Regions from separate parts of the Marichromatium sp. PS1 genome, predicted to be linked through region 2. Evidence: predicted binding sites of a transcription regulator. Region 2 holds the regulator's gene; the other holds the start of a gene.
What was found. Region 2 encodes sigma-54, which starts transcription at its own class of promoters, with help from an activator protein. Its sites were predicted from a motif close to TGGCANGNTNCNTGCTT; they were not measured.

Region 1 (7,774 bases), on a different contig from region 2:
CGACCCGGAGAGATCGACATAGGCCTCCCACTCCAGGGTGTTCTCCGTCTTGACGAAGTACATGGTCGCGGTGCGCGGCGCGCCGAGCGAGTCATAGAGGGTCAGCGCGGTGGAGTACTGATAGGTCTCCGGATCGGTCTGGTCGAACTTCACCGGGGCCCCGGGCTCGAAGGCCACGCTGAACTCGTCGCCGACATCGGGTTGGGCAGACAGCGTCAGCTCCCAGCCGTTCTCGGAGATGACGTGCTGGCCACCGCTCACCGTGGCCAGCACCAGCTTGCCGTTGAGCAGATACTGCTCGTCACCAGCCGCGTTCGCCCCCTGATAGACCAGGGTCGCCGGATCGAGGATATCGGGGTCCGAGGAGTCGAGTACCGCCAGACCGCTCACGGTCACCGCGCTGGTGTTGGCGCTCCCCACGGTGGCCGTCGCCTCGGGCGCGGTCGAGAACTGATCGCCATCGGCGGGTGTGCCGTACAGCTCCATCGCCCAGCCATTGACGGTGATCGTGGTCTTGTCGCCACTGACCACGACATTCTCCGCCGCGACCGGGACCTGGGTACCGGTCCCGTCATCATAGGTGTACTCATCGTTGGTCGCGTCGTAGGTGAGGGTGAACGGGTTGAGATAGTTCGGGTTGCTCGAATCGACCACATAGACCCGCGACTCGGTCACCGCGCCGGTGTTGGCGGGATCGGCCGTCACATTGATCACCCCCGCCTCCTCGTCGACGATCTGCTCGGCCTCCGAGCTGAGGTTGATCGACATGTCGATCTCCGAGGTCGGACGCGGCGGATTGTCACCGAAGTCGAGCTGGAGGTCGCTCAACTGACCGGTGCTGAAACCGGGGTCGGGGCTGTTCTTCTCGACCGGCGGGAACACCTGCAGACGCTGGCCGGCGCTGTTGACGACGAAGCCGTCGCGGTTGACCTGGAAGGCCCCGGCGCGGGTGTAGAGCTGCTCGCCGTTGTCGTTGAGCACGAAGAAGCCCTCACCGTTGATCGCGAGATCGAGCGCGTTGTCGGTGAAATCGATGTTGCCCTGGCTGAACTGCTGGGTCACCGCCTCCAGACGCACGCCCGAGCCGATGGCGGTCTTGGTGATGTCGCCGTAGGAGTTGGCGAAGACGTCGGCGAACTCGGCGCGCGACTCCTTGAAGCCGACGGTGCCGGCGTTGGCGATGTTGTTACCCGTGACCTCGAGGTCGGCCGAGGCGGCGTTCAGACCACTGAGTCCGATGCGAAAAGGCATGATGCGTCTCCTGAACTAGAGCTGATATCTGCGATGACGTCCCAGGGTCTACCGGCGCGCCGCATCCATGCGCGCGTCAACTGCCGATGCGGAACACACTGTTGAAGTCGACGTTGCCGAGCCCCTGCACCTGGAGCACCAGGCCACTGTCCTCCCCGCCCAGGGCGACGCTGCTGACCTCGCCACTGACCAGGGTGTAGAGCGCCTCGGTGCTCTCGCCGAGCAGCGCCCTGGACTTGAACTCGTAGGTGCCGCTGGGCGCCTCCGTTCCGTCGTTCGTCAAGCCGTCCCAGGTGAAGTCATGCAAGCCCGATGCCTGGGTACCGAGATCCATCGAGCGCACCACCTGTCCCGCATCGTTGTAGACGTCGACCGTAACGCCAGTCCCGGAGCTCGGCAGACTGATCGCTCCCGCCACCGTCTCCCCCGACTGGAACTCGAAGTCCTCGACCGGCACCAGTACATCGCGACCGACCAGGGACGCGCCCTGCAGGGTCTGCCATTGGCTGAACGACTGCGCCAACGACTCGAAGGCGACGGTCAGCTCCTCGATGCCGGTGACGGTGGAGAACTGCGCCAGCTCGCCGATGAACTCGCCGTTCTCCATCGGGTTGAGCGGGTCCTGGTTGGACAGCTGGGTGGTCATCAGCTTGAGGAAGTCCTCCTGGCCGAGCGAGTTGTCGATCGGTTCCTTCTTGGTGCCCTCGTAACTGCTGAGCCCCAGCCCAGTGAGCACGTCGGTATTGATTTCACTCATGGCGAGGCTCCTAGCTCTGACCGATGCGCAGGGTGCGCTGCAACAGCTGGCGCGAGGTGTTCATCACCTCGACGTTGGCCTCGTAGCTGCGCGAGGCCGACATCATGTTGGCCATCTCCTCGACGACGCTGATCGCCGGGCGGAACACATAGCCCTCCTCATTGGCCTGCGGGTGGTTGGGCTCGAAGGTCGGGATCGGCTCGGCGGTGGAGTCGACGATATCGGCCACCCGCACCGGGCGGGCCGCGCCCGTGGGGTCGCTGCGATCGAGCAGGGTCTGGAACAGCACCTGCTTCGACTTGTAGGTCTCCTCCGGCGAGCTCGCCGCGGTATTGGCGTTGGCCAGGTTTGAAGCGACGGTATTCAGTCGCACCGACTGCGCGGTCAGCGCCGAGGCCGAGGTATTGAAGACACTGAATAGGGTGCTCATGCCTTACTCCTTGCGTAGTGCGGAGCGGATGCCGGAAACCCGACGATTGAGGAACTCGAGGCTGCTCTGGAACTGCATGGCGTTCTCGGCGAAGGCGGCGCGCTCGAACTGCGGGTCGACGGTGTTGCCATCGAGCGACGGCTGCGACGGGATGCGATAGAGCGGCGCCATCGCCGAGTCCAGATCCGCGCGCGGCAGCGGCAGATGGCCCTGCCGGGTCTGCTCCAGTGGCAACAGATCGTCACGCTCGACCTGGGTGGCGAGCGCAGACCTGAAATCGATGTCCTGTGCCTTGTAGTTCGGGGTGTCCGCGTTGGCGAGGTTCGAGGCCAGCAGCTCCAGACGCTGTGCCCGCACCCGTACCGCCGCGGGCTGGATCCCCAGTGCCTTGTCGAGTGAAAGACTCATGTGGAACACGCCTGTGGCATTGACTTGCCGAAGACAATGCAAACATTAGGCCAACCTGGAGGCTGGAGGCTGGAGGCTGGAGGCTGGAGGCTGGAGGCTGGAGGCTGGAGGCTGGAGGCTGGAGGCTGGAGGCTGGAGGCTGGAGGCTGGAGGCTGGAGGCTGGAGGCTGGAGGCTGGGGAGGCTGGAGACGACCCCGCCGCGAACAGACAGGAGCGCGAGCGGGGTCGTAGAGAGGCGCTAACGACGCCTGAGCACGGCGCCCTTTGGCGTGCGGACCATCTCGAAGGCGTTGGTATAGGAGCCGACCGATTCGGAGGCTCCGACGAAGAGATAGCCACCCGGCTCCATCTGTTTGGCAATGCCGTCAAAAACCCGACGCTTGGTCTCGGCCGAGAAATAGATCAGCACGTTGCGACAGAAGACGATCTCGAACTTGCCGAGCGCGGCATAGGACTCCATCAGGTTGAGCTTCTGGAAGCGGACCCGACGCTGGATATCGGGCTTGATGCGATGCCCGTTGGGCACGGTCTCGAAGAAACGGTCGCGCCGTTCCTTGCTCAGGCCGCGCACGATCCCAAGCCCATCGTAGACACCACCACGCGCCTCGGCGAGCACGGTATCGGAGAGATCGGTGCCGAGCACGCTGGTCTGGATGTTCTTCGGCGGAAAGCTCTGCTCCCACTCGGCCAGCACCATGGCGATGCTGTAAGGCTCCTGACCGCTCGAGCAGGCCGCCGACCAGATGCGGATCGGGCGTTTCTTTTCCGCCAGCTCGGGGAGGACCACGTGGCGCAGGATCTCGAACGGATAGACATCACGAAACCAGGAGGTCTCGTTGGTGGTCATCGCGTCGATCACACGCGACTTGAGCGTCGGGTCCGCAGAGCGGCGCAGCGCGCGCAGCAGCTCCTCGACACTGGAGAAGGAGAACTCACCGAGCAGGCGCGAGAGCCGACTGGAGACGAGATACTGACGATTCTCACCCAGCACCAAGCCGCAGCACTCGGAGAGAAAGCGCGAGAATTCTGCGTAGTCTTGCGGATCTATCACGACAGACCTCTGGCCAAACGTCCGTTCGCATCCGCCATGCACTGGCGCAGGACCACGCTGATCGAATCACTCAATGGAATACTCACACTTTCTATGCATCAGGAAGACTGTAAGGGCCATCTCGCTCAGGAGTCGTCCGCGGGTCGGCCACCATGCTTCATCACCATCGCGGCCAACTCGTCCGGATCGAACTTCGGCAGGAAGTCATCGGCCCCGGCGCGCTTGACCATATCGGCGTTGAACTGCCCGCTCAGCGAGGAGTGCAGCACCACCGGCAGATCCTTGAGCTTGCTATTGTCGCGGATCTTGCGGGTCAGGGTATAGCCGTCCATACGCGGCATCTCGATGTCGGAGATCACCATCTCGATGGTGTCCGAGACAGCGCCAGTCTCGGCCAGCTCCTCGAGGAAGTCGAGCGCGGCGCGACCATCGGAGCGGGTCTCGACCTGGAAACCGATCTCGCCAATGGCGCGCTCGATCTGCTTGCGCGCGACCATCGAGTCGTCGACCACCAGGATCGACTTGTGATGATCGATGTGCTCGGCCCGCTCCAGGGTGGTCTCCGAGACATCTTCCTTGAGCTGATTGATGGCAGCGAACACCCGCTCGACATCGATGATCTGCACCAGCCGCCCCTCGACCTCGGTGACCGCCACCAGATAGCTTTCCTGTTCGGTCCCTCGTGGCGGCGGCTTCACCGTCTCCCAGTTGACGTTGACGATACGATCCACCGCCGAGACCCAGAAGCCCTGCACCGAACGGTTGAACTCGGTGACGATCACCTTGGCATCGGTATCATCCCCCGGCCGGTCGACGAAGCCGATGGCCTGCGCCAGATCGATGATCGAAACCGTGCGGTCACGGATCGTCGCCACGCCGCGCACGATCGCGCTCGCCCCGGGCAACTGCTGCAGCTTGGGGCGAGCGATCACCTCGCGAACCTTGAACACATTGATACCGAACGTCTGGTCGCTGCCGAGGTGGAACAGCAGCAGCTCCATGCGATTCTGCCCCACCATGCGGGTACGTTGATCGACGTCGTCAATAAACTGACTCATCTACCACCTCCAAGTCGAGGCCCGCCGGCCCGGGTGATCATGCCTGAGCATGATAGCCTAAGCCGACAGGCTTCATGAACGAATTCGGCGCAGCCGTCCTCTCCCACTCGTCTCTCCGGGGCATCATGACCCAACGAGACGCCACCATCGACCCTGCCCCGGGCTACGCTCAGGCGCGATTTCTGCATGCCATGGCGTATCGGACAGCCGACCCGGCGCGTCGGCACCCCGCCAGCATCCATTCAGCGGTGATCCCCATGCAACCATCCACCTCTATCGACAACCCGACACGGCGCACCATCAGCCTGGCGATCGCCCTCGCCGGTCTCCTCAGCCTGCTGTTGTGGCCAGCGCAGCACCCCCAGGCTGGCGAGATCGAGTCGGTCGAGCGACTCCGCGATACCGTGGCCACCTATCTCTCGGCGATCACCCAAACGACGGGGACGGACGAGATCGAGGTCCTGGTCGGCCAGATCGACGCCCGCCTGCGACTGGCGCGGTGTGATCGTACGCCGAACGCCAGTCTCGCCCCCGGCGCCCGCACCAGCGGCTCGACCACCGTCAACCTGCGCTGCTCCGAGCCGGTGCAATGGTCGATCTTCGTCCCCGCCCGTATCGAGCGCCACACCCAGGTCGTGGTGGTCGCCAGGCCGATCGCCCGCGAGCAGCGTATCCAGGCAACCGACCTGCGGCGTGAACGCCAGGAGGTCTCGAGCCTGAGCGGTGGTTACTTCAGGGACCCGAACGCCGTGATCGGCATGGAAGCGCGCCGCGCGCTCACTCCGGGGCAAGTCATCACCAGCGCCCACGTCGCCCCGCGCAAGCTCGTCGAGCGCGGACAGCTCGTCACCATCTACTCGGGAGACGGCGGCCTGATGGTCCGAATGTCCGGCGAGGCGCTCGAGGATGGAGCGGCGGGAGAGCGCATCCGCGTGCGCAACCGCTCCTCGCGCCGGATCGTCGAAGGCTATGTGGAACCCTCCGGGCATATCCACGTACCATTGTAGCCATATGGTGGGGCTGCGACGGGCACACGACAATGGACTACAGTTTCCTGGTCGACGGCCGTTATCAGCTGTGAGCCCACGTCGATCGGAAGCAACGCCAATGGACATCAAGAACCTCACCACGACCGCGTTTCGCACCGAAGGCAACAACTCCGCCGGCAACGGCGTGCGCGGTGGCGCCAAGGCGCCCGAGGGCGAGGCCCAGGCACGTCCGGGCGTCGAGGGTGGGGAGACGGTCACGTTGACCTCAGCGGCCAAGAGCATGAGCGCATCGCGGGGCGAATCGACCGAGCCGCCGATCGACGAGGCCAAGGTCGCGAAGATCAAGCAGGCCATCGCCGAGGGGCGCTATCCGATCGACAACCAGCAGCTCGCCGACAGCGTCATCGAGTTCGAGCAACTGCTGGCCTGAATCACCGTCTGACTTGAGGTTGGCCCATGGAGCACACCGGTCCCTTCGCCCACTCGCTCGAAACGGCGATCGCCCTGGCGACCCGTCTGGAGCAGGCGTTGCTCGACGAGACCCGGGCGATCGAGCTGCGCGATCCCGATGAGTTGCAGCGCGTCGTCGCCGGCAAGCAGCAGCTCGCCGACCAGCTCGAGGAAGAGACGTTACGCATGAAGCAATGGGTCGAGGACACCGGCTACACCTTCGACGCTCAGGGCGTGGAGCGGCTGCTCGAGCGCGTTGATCCACGACGCGACCTCACCCCGCGCTGGGATGCGCTGCGGGGCTACGTGGTGCGCTGCGACCAACTCAACCGCACCAATGCCACACTGATCAATCGTGATCGCAAGCGCGTCACCCTGTCGCTGCGCATCCTCCGCGGCGAGGACCCCAACGCCACCACCTACGACCCGCGCGGCCAAGCCAACAACGGCACCCCGCACAGTCGCACCATCAGCCGCGCCTGACAGGCCGACCTCGCCCTGGCCGGAGCCGGACGGCCCCTCCGCCAACCACAGACCGAGCAGCATCATGGCCGCAGAAGAGTTGATCACCAACCCCGGACGGATCTCGACCATCCTCAGCGACATGAATCACCGGCTGCTGGTGGTCAACGTCCGTCTCGATCCCGACGGCCCGCTGTTCGCCTCCTCGCTGATCCGTCTCGATGGTGAACAGCGCACACTGTTTCTCGACGAACTCCACCCCGAGGAGGGACATCAGCAGGTCGGCCAGGCCCATGAGATCCGCGTCTATGGCAACCTGCGCGGGATCGCGATCCGCTTCTCGACCCGGGTGGCCGACATCCTCGAGGAGGACGGCATCGCGCTCTACGCCTGCCCCTACCCCGAGGCACTCAACTATCTGCAGCGTCGCGAGATCTTCCGCGCCGCCCTGCCCTTTGGCGAGATCCGTCACGTTCGTCTGCACCACGTCAACTCCAGTGATACGCTCAACGGCCGGCTGCTCGACCTCTCGGCCAAGGGCTTCTGTCTCGAGGTCGACTGGAGCGATATCGCACGGGTCGAGCCCGGCACCCTGCTGCACTACTCGGGGATGCAGCTGCCGGTCCTGAACGCACCGCTGACCGGCGAGGCAGTCCTGATCAACAGCCGACCGGTGGCCGAGCCCGGGCGCTTCGCCGCCGGTTTTCGTATCGTCAATCTCGATCAGGGCACCGAGCGCGCGCTGATGCGCGCAACCCTCCACTATCAGCGTGAGGCGCGCAAGGTCGCGGTCTGACCCGCGAGCCCCGCATCACGGCCCGCATGAGCGAACCCATCCCAGGTCAACCATTGCTGCAGCTGCTGAGCAGCAGCCGGATGCAGGGCAGCGCCACGGTACGACAGGCCCTGGAGCTGAC
Region 2 (7,774 bases):
GAGAAAATAGCGCAGGTGGTTGATCAGCTCCTCGTCGCCGAGCGGCGAGCCGAGCAGCGGGGTGTCGTGCTCGGCGGCGAAGGCGAAGAAGGCGGGGTGGGGCTCGAGGCCGTCGGCGAACAGGATCGCCGCCGGCTGCTCGGCGAAGAGTTGCTCGAGGGTTTCCTCGAAGGCGGTGCGTCCCAGTGCCTGGAGATAGCGCTGCTCGGCGCGCCCGATCACCTGCAGACAGTTGGGATGGATGCAGTTGAGCGAGCCGATCAGCGACTCGCGCGAGCGTGCGCGCTCGGGCCGGCGCAGTGGGGAGCCTTGTTCGGGCTCGCCGTTGAGCCAGCGCAGCTGCAGCCGCGGGCCGGTCTGTTCGAGGAGTGACTGGAGGCTGTCGAGCATGGCCCAGGTCGGCGTGGCGCTAGCGCGCCTCGCTCGTCTCGATCAGTTGCAGGACGGTCGCCGCCGAGCCGGCCTCGCGCAGCGCGGCGCGGGTGGCCGGGTCGCTGAACATGCCGGCGAGCCGGGCGAGCAAGCGCAGATGCTCCTCGGTGGCGCTCTCCGGGACCAGCAGGGCGAAGGCGAGATCGACCGGCTCGCCGTCGATCGCGTCATAGTCGACCCCGGTGCTGGTGCTGACGAAGGCCCCGAGCACCTCGTTGATCTCCTTGATGCGGGCGTGCGGCAGCGCCACACCGTGACCGAGTCCGGTGCTGCCGAGTCGCTCGCGCTCGAGCAGACGCTCGAAGACGAGTTCGGTGTTGAGACGGGGGTGGTCGTTGGCCAGCAGCTCGGCGAGCGTCTCGAGCAGCCGCTTCTTGCTGGCGATCTCGGCACCGCAGCTGACTCGGGCCTCGCTGATCAGGTCTGGACTGAACATCGGTCAAGGCTCCTGGTGGTCGCAGGGACAGGGGCGCTGGGCGGTGACGGTGTCCGGTGTCCATACCGGCGGGTGATCGGGGCGCGTGGTCGTGGTCATGGATTCTGGGTGTCCTTCGAGTCGTCGGAGCCCGCAGGTGTCGATATCGGCTCGGATCTCAGGGTCTCAATGCAAAACACCCCGAACGGCGCGATCACGGATCCGTTCGAGGTGTCGGTGCGTCGGTCCGGCGGGTGTCGGGTGTCCCGACGCCCCGCCGACGCATGGGCCATCAGGCCGTTGCCGGGCTATTCGGTATCGGCCTCGGCGTCGGCCTCGGCTTCAGAGTCGGCCGCCTTCGGGCCGGGTGCGCTGCGATAGTCGTTCTTCTTCTCCTTGTGGCGCAGGATCTGGCGATCGAGCTTGTCGGTCAGGCCGTCGATCGCGGCATACATATCTTCATGCACGGAGTCGGCGAAGAGCTTCCCACCATTGATGTGCAGCGTCGCCTCGGCCTTCTGGTCGAGCTTCTCAACGCTGAGAATGACGTGGGCATTGGTGACGTGGTCGAAGTGACGCGCCAGGCGTGCGAATTTGCTGTCGACGTAGTCGCGCAGTGCCTCGGTGATGTCGACGTGATGACCCGTCAGATTGATTTGCATCATTGGACTCCTTACAGGGGTTCCAAACAGCCTGCTCATGCCAGGCGTTTGCGCTCGTTCGAGGCTGGAATACCCATGGCCTCGCGGTACTTGGCGACGGTTCGACGCGCGACCTGGATGCCGCGATCGGCCAGTTCGGCCGCGATCTTGCTGTCGCTCAAGGGTTTTCTGGCGGGTTCGGCGGCGATCAGCTTACGAATGAGCGCGCGGATCGCCGTTGATGAACACTCCCCACCAGAAGTGGTGCTGACGTGGGACGAGAAGAAGTACTTGAACTCCAGGGTGCCCCTCGGCGTATGCATGTATTTCTGCGTGGTGACCCGGGAGACGGTCGACTCGTGCAGCTCGAGCGCCTCGGCGACGTCGCGCAGCACCATCGGCCGCATCGCCTCCTCGCCGTGCTCGAAGAACGCCTGCTGCATCTCCACGATCTTGGCGCCCACCCGCAGCACGGTGTCGTTGCGGCTCGCCAGGCTCTTGATGAACCAGCGCGCCTCCTGCAGGTGGTTGCGCATGGTGACGCTGTCGCTGCTGGTGTCGGCGCGCCGGATCAGCCGGGCGTAGTCTGCGTTCACCCTCAGTTTAGGTGTGGATTCCGGGTTGAGTTCCACCGACCAGCGACCATTCTCTCTGCGCACGAAGATGTCGGGTACAACGTACTCCGGGGGCTCCTGCGCGATCAAGTCGCCGGGGTGCGGGTTGAGCTGGCAGATCAGCGTGAGTGCACCACGAATCTCGGGCTCGGTCTGCTTGAAGCGGCGCATCAGCGCGGCGATGTCCTTGCGCGGCAGGTGCTCGAAGCCGTCGCGACAGATCGCCAGCGCGAGGTCGCGCTGCGGGGTCTCGGCGGGGAGCTGCCGCAGCTGGATCTGCAGGCACTCGGCGAGATCGCGGGCGCCGACCCCCGGGGGATCGAACGACTGCACCCGGTGCACCATGGTGGCGATCTCCTCGAGGCTGATCTGATCGTCGCCGATGGTGCTCAGCAGCTCGTCGAGATCGGCCCGAAGATAGCCGCGCGCGTCGATGGCATCGATCACCGCCTCGGCGATCATCTCGTCGCGCTCGCTCAGCCGGATCAGGTTGAGCTGCCAGAGGAGGTGATCGTGCAGGGTCTGAGGGCGGCTCTGGTGGAGGAAGGGGTCGAAATCGGCGTTCTCGGCGCTGCCCTGGGTGCTCGGCGGTAGATAGCCGTCGTAGACATCGGCCCACTGGGTGTCGACCGGGAGCTCATCGGGGATCTCGTTGGTCTCGCCCTGGAGCTCACGCTCGGCGCTGCCCTGCTCATCGCTGGGCGGGGACTCGTGTGCGCCATTGCCGCTGTCCTCTCCGTTGGCGGCGAAGCGGTCGGCCTCCTCGGCCTCCTCGAGCATCAGGTTGGAGTCCAGCGCCTCCTGGATCTCCTTCTGCAGCTCGAGCGTCGACAGCTGCAGGAGGCGAATCGCCTGCTGCAGCTGGGGCGTCATCGTCAGGTGTTGGCCGAGGCGAAGCTGGATGGTTTGCTTCATGGATCGCCGATGCGTCTTGCGTCTGTCTCTATGCCGGGTCGATGACCGTCCTATGACGATTATAGGTCGGGTGGCAACAAAGGTGCCTGAGTCACGTCAAGCGCGCCCCCTGCCGGGGCGCGATGGTCTTCATCTTACTCCCAATATGTAGCAGCGGGGCGCGGATGCTGCCGCCTACATGCTACATGGCGAAGTCGGCGCCGAGATAGACGTCGCGTACCTGCTGGTTGGCGAGCAGCTCGTCGGGGCGGCCGGCGGCGATCACCTCGCCATTACTGATGATGTAGCCGCGATCGCAGATGTCGAGCGTCTCGCGCACGTTGTGATCGGTGATCAACACGCCGATGCCGCGCTCGCGCAGGTGCGAGACGATCGCCTTGATGTCGCCCACGGCGATCGGGTCGACGCCGGCGAAGGGCTCGTCGAGCAGCATCACCTTGGGGTCGACGGCCAGCGCGCGGGCGATCTCGAGACGACGGCGCTCGCCGCCGGAGAGGCTGAGTGCCAGCGACTCGCCGATATGGGCGATGCCGAGCTCCTCGAGCAGCTGCTCGCAACGCTGCTCGCGCTGCTCGCGGTCGAGGTCGCCGCGGGTCTCGAGGATCGCGAGGATGTTGTCGCGCGCGCTGAGCTTGCGAAACACCGAGGGCTCCTGCGCCAGATAGCTCAGTCCGGCGCGCGCGCGCGCATGCATCGGCATCAGGGTGACATCGTGCTCGTCGAGGGTGATGCGCCCCTGGTCGGCAGGGATCAGCCCGACGATGAGATAGAAGCAGGTGGTCTTGCCCGCGCCGTTGGGGCCGAGCAGCCCGACCACCTCGCCGGCCTCGACCTCGACGCTCACTCCCCGCAGGACCTCGCGGCTGCGATAACGTTTCTTGAGCTGTTCGGCGCGCAGTACGCTCATCCGTCGATCCCTGTCATGACTCCTCCTCGGGGGTGATGGTGATCCGCACCCGACCGCTGCCGCCGGCACGGAAGTGTTCGCGGGCACGGTCGTAGACGATGCGCTCGCTGGCGACGCGGTCCTCGCCCTGGATCAGTACCGCCTCGTCGATCAGCACCAGCTCGTCGCGGTCGGTGTCGAACTCCATGCGCCTGGCGAAGGCGCGGACCTCGCCCTGGTCGTCCTCGAGCAGTTGACGGAAGCGCGCCGGGGTGCCGATGGCGATGATCTGGCGCGGGCGGCGGTCCTCGCGGTGATAGACGGTCATGTGGTCGGCGTGCAGGCGCATGCTGCCCTGGGTGACCTCGACGTTGCCGACATAGATGCTGGTGCCCTCGGCCTCGCGTACCTCGACGTCGTCGGCCTCGATGTACATCGGTTGCTGGGGGTCGTCGTCGAGCGCGTTGGCCGGGTTCCAGCCGAACAACAGCAACAGTGCCAGCAGGCGCAGTGGAGGGCTCATGGTTGGGTCTCCTGGGTCGGGGCGAGCAGCATCCGGGTGCGACCGTGGAAGGTGGCGCGCGCCGGCTCGTCGTACCACAGCTGCATGCCGGTGGCGCTCAGCCAGTCCTCGCCGCTGGCCACCCGCACCGGCAGGTCGGTACGGGCATAGGCGCGCTGGTGCCAGACGTTGAGCTGCTCGGTCTCGATGTGCGCGGGCGGGGCCTCGGCGGTGGCGTCGCGCTCGAGATGGACGTCGCCGGTCAGCCGCACCTCCGCGCCGCCGTCGAGCACCAGCCCGTGCTCGGCGCGCGCGCGCCACGGCGGTCCGTCGGACTGGAACAGCTGCATGTGTGGGCGGTCGAGCTCGGAGAGATCCTCGGCGACGAACTGACGCAACTCGGTCGCGCTCAGGCGTCGGCTCGGTGCGCCGCTGGTGTCGGTCTCGAGCGCGGTGAACGCGTGGACCACGTAGTCGGGGACGCGGGGGCGTACGGTGGCCGGTCCCTGCGGCTGGTCGATGCGCTGGACCTGCCACCAGCCCGCGAGCCCGCTGAAGGCGAAGAAGGCGGCGAGCAGGTAGTAGCGCAGCGGCCAGTGCGCGCGGGTGCTCATGGACGCTGTCCGGCCAGTCGCGCGAGCGTCCCCTGAGCGTCCATGATCAGTTCGCAGAACTCGCGCGCGGCGCCGCGCCCGCCGTGCGCCGTGGTGTGCCAGTGCGCCTCGGCGCGTACCATCGGGTGGGCATCGGCCACCGCCGCGGCGAGCCCGACCTGGCGCATCACCGGCAGGTCGATGACGTCGTCGCCGAGATAGGCCACGGCGGCGTCCTCGATCCCCAGTCGCTCGCGCAGCTCGAGATAGGCGGCGAGCTTGTCGCGCTGGCCCTGGTAGACGTGGTTCACCCCCAATCCCTTCATCCGCATGGTGACCACCCGCGAGCTGCGCCCGGTGATCACCGCGAGGGTCACGCCGGACTCGCGCAACATCACCATGCCGTGACCGTCGCGGGCGTTGAACGCCTTGTATTCCTGACCGTCGTCGCCGAGATAGAGGCTGCCGTCGGTGAGTACGCCGTCGACGTCGAAGATCGCCAGACGAATGGCGGCGGCGCGGTTGCGGATCTCTTGCATCTCCCTGGTGACTCCTTGATGAGGAAGAAGGGGCGGGCCCCTGTGCGGCGCATTGTCGGGTGCGCGGGCGGTTTTGACCAGCGGGGGCAGTTTCAGACCACGCCCGCGCGCAACAGGTCGTGCATGTTGAGTGCGCCGACCGGGCGGCGCTCGTCGTCGAGCGCCAGCAGCGCGTTGATCGAGCGCGCCTCCATCAGCTGCAGCGCCTCGGCGGCGAGCGCGCCGGGGGAGATGGTGACACAGTCGCGGGTCATCACCGTCTCGATCCGGGTGTGGTGGACGTCGACGCCGCGATCGAGCGCACGGCGCAGGTCGCCGTCGGTGAAGATGCCGCACAGCCGCCCACCCTCGTCGACCACCGCGCTCATCCCCAGCCCCTTGCGCGAGATCTCCTCGAGGGTGGCCAGCAGGCTCGCCTCGCGCCCGACGCGGGGGACCCGTTCGTCGCGATGCATGATGTCGTCGACGTGCAGCAGCAGGCGCCGCCCCAGGCTCCCGGCCGGGTGCGAGCGGGCGAAGTCCTCGGCGGTGAAGCCACGCGCCTCGAGTAGCGCCACGGCGAGCGCATCCCCCATTGCCAGCGCCGCGGTGGTGCTGGTGGTCGGCGCCAGGCCGAGCGGGCAGGCCTCGGCCGAGACGGTGACATCGAGATGGACGTCGGCCTCGCGCGCCAGGGTCGAGTCGCGCCGCCCGGTCATCGCGATCATCGGCACCCCGAGGCGCTTGAGCACCGGCAGGATGGTGAGCACCTCGGCGGTCTCGCCGGAATTGGAGATCGCCACCACGACGTCGAGCGGGGTGATCATCCCCAGATCGCCGTGGCTGGCCTCGCCGGGGTGGACGAAGAAGGCCGGACTGCCGGTGCTCGCCAGGGTGGCGGCGATCTTGCCGCCGATGTGCCCCGACTTGCCCATGCCGGTGACCACGATGCGTCCGGCGCAGGCGAGCATGTAGCGACAGGCGGTGACAAAAGGGGTGTCGATCCGTGCGGCGAGCGCCGTGATCGCCTGGGCCTCGGTGTCGAGAACGGCACGGGCGAGATCGATGATGCGTTGGTGCTCGCCGGCATCGAGCGGCGCCAGACGGGCGCCGAGTTGTCGTCGTTCGGTCATGGTCTCGGGGATGGAGCCGATGAGTGGTCGGTCAAACCAAGAAAAATACACCATGCCACGCGGACATGTCGCATCGGGCGAGGGGGCTGTCGCCAGCCGCCAGCCGCCAGCCGCCAGCCGCCAGCCGCCAGGATTGAACCGCCAAGCCGCAAAGAGCGCAAAGGTGTTCAGGTGGTCGGCGACCAGCGGCCCGTGGTCACGTGTCCTCAAGCGCCGGCGCCAATGGTGATGGCAGGCCGTGCTGTTGTCGAGGACGCACACCCACTGGCGACTGGAGGCTGGTCGCTGGAGGCCCTACCTCTTCTTTGCGCCCTTCGCGGCTTGGCGGTTCAATCTTCTTGGTCGCTGGCCGCCCTTTGCTTGACGCCCCGCGCCGGGGCCGCGAGAATTGCCCGCTTTGGCCGACCGATGCGTCGATAGCGACATTTCACCATGATGCCAAGCCAGGGCCCAGGCGGCGCGCCGGGCGTCCGGGTCGAGGACGCGTCTGCGGGCACCAATGGAGCCGCGCGGGCATCCGCCACCGACGATGTGCTGGTGCGGGTCCGCGACCTGACCTTCCGCCGCGGCGAGCGGGTCATCTTCGACGGGCTCGATCTCGACATCCGTCGCGGCGCCGTGACTGCGGTGATGGGACCGAGCGGGACCGGCAAGACCACGCTGCTCAAACTGATTACCGGACAACTGCGTCCTGACGCCGGTCGCGTCGAGATCGGCGGTGTGGCGGTGCACGAGCTCGACAAGAGCGCGCTCTATCGATTGCGCCGACGCATGGGCATGCTGTTCCAGAGCGGGGCGCTGCTGACCGATCTCAACGTCTTCGACAACGTCGCCTATCCGCTGCGCGAGCACACCGACCTCTCGCCTTCGCTGCTGCGCAAGCTGGTATTGCTGAAGCTCGAGGCGGTGGGGCTGCGCGGCGCGCGCGCGCTGATGCCGAGCGAGCTGTCCGGCGGCATGGCGCGTCGGGTAGCGCTGGCGCGGGCGATCGCGCTCGATCCCGAGATGATCCTCTACGATGAGCCCTTCACCGGCCAGGACCCGATCTCCATGGGCGCGCTGGTGTCGCTGATCCGCCAGCTCAACGACGCGGCGAACCTCACCAGCGTGCTGGTGTCGCACGAT

Region 1: a site for sigma-54 is predicted at 5,128-5,144, ahead of flgA (flagellar basal body P-ring formation chaperone FlgA). Genes of this name have one in related genera too.

The regions. Positions count from the first base shown of each region.
Region 1 covers NZ_BAAFHB010000004.1:74,255-82,028, reverse strand. The annotation lists partial or broken gene ACAM26_RS09560 (flagellar hook protein FlgE) at 1-165, opposite strand, end outside; partial or broken gene ACAM26_RS09555 (flagellar hook-basal body complex protein) at 706-1,251, opposite strand; gene ACAM26_RS09550 (flagellar hook assembly protein FlgD) at 1,328-2,008, opposite strand; gene flgC (flagellar basal body rod protein FlgC) at 2,019-2,438, opposite strand; gene flgB (flagellar basal body rod protein FlgB) at 2,442-2,846, opposite strand; gene ACAM26_RS09535 (protein-glutamate O-methyltransferase CheR) at 3,086-3,898, opposite strand; gene ACAM26_RS09530 (chemotaxis protein CheV) at 4,024-4,956, opposite strand; gene flgA (flagellar basal body P-ring formation chaperone FlgA) at 5,214-5,963, shown strand; gene flgM (flagellar biosynthesis anti-sigma factor FlgM) at 6,064-6,375, shown strand; gene ACAM26_RS09515 (flagella synthesis protein FlgN) at 6,402-6,878, shown strand; gene ACAM26_RS09510 (flagellar brake protein) at 6,943-7,653, shown strand.
Region 2 covers NZ_BAAFHB010000002.1:803,390-811,163, forward strand. The annotation lists gene hprK (HPr(Ser) kinase/phosphatase) at 1-390, opposite strand, end outside; gene ACAM26_RS04905 (PTS sugar transporter subunit IIA) at 410-868, opposite strand; gene raiA (ribosome-associated translation inhibitor RaiA) at 1,156-1,509, opposite strand; gene ACAM26_RS04915 (RNA polymerase factor sigma-54) at 1,545-3,017, opposite strand; gene lptB (LPS export ABC transporter ATP-binding protein) at 3,199-3,924, opposite strand; gene lptA (lipopolysaccharide transport periplasmic protein LptA) at 3,938-4,426, opposite strand; gene lptC (LPS export ABC transporter periplasmic protein LptC) at 4,423-5,019, opposite strand; gene kdsC (3-deoxy-manno-octulosonate-8-phosphatase KdsC) at 5,016-5,537, opposite strand; gene ACAM26_RS04940 (KpsF/GutQ family sugar-phosphate isomerase) at 5,630-6,649, opposite strand; gene ACAM26_RS04945 (ABC transporter ATP-binding protein) at 7,082-7,774, shown strand, end outside.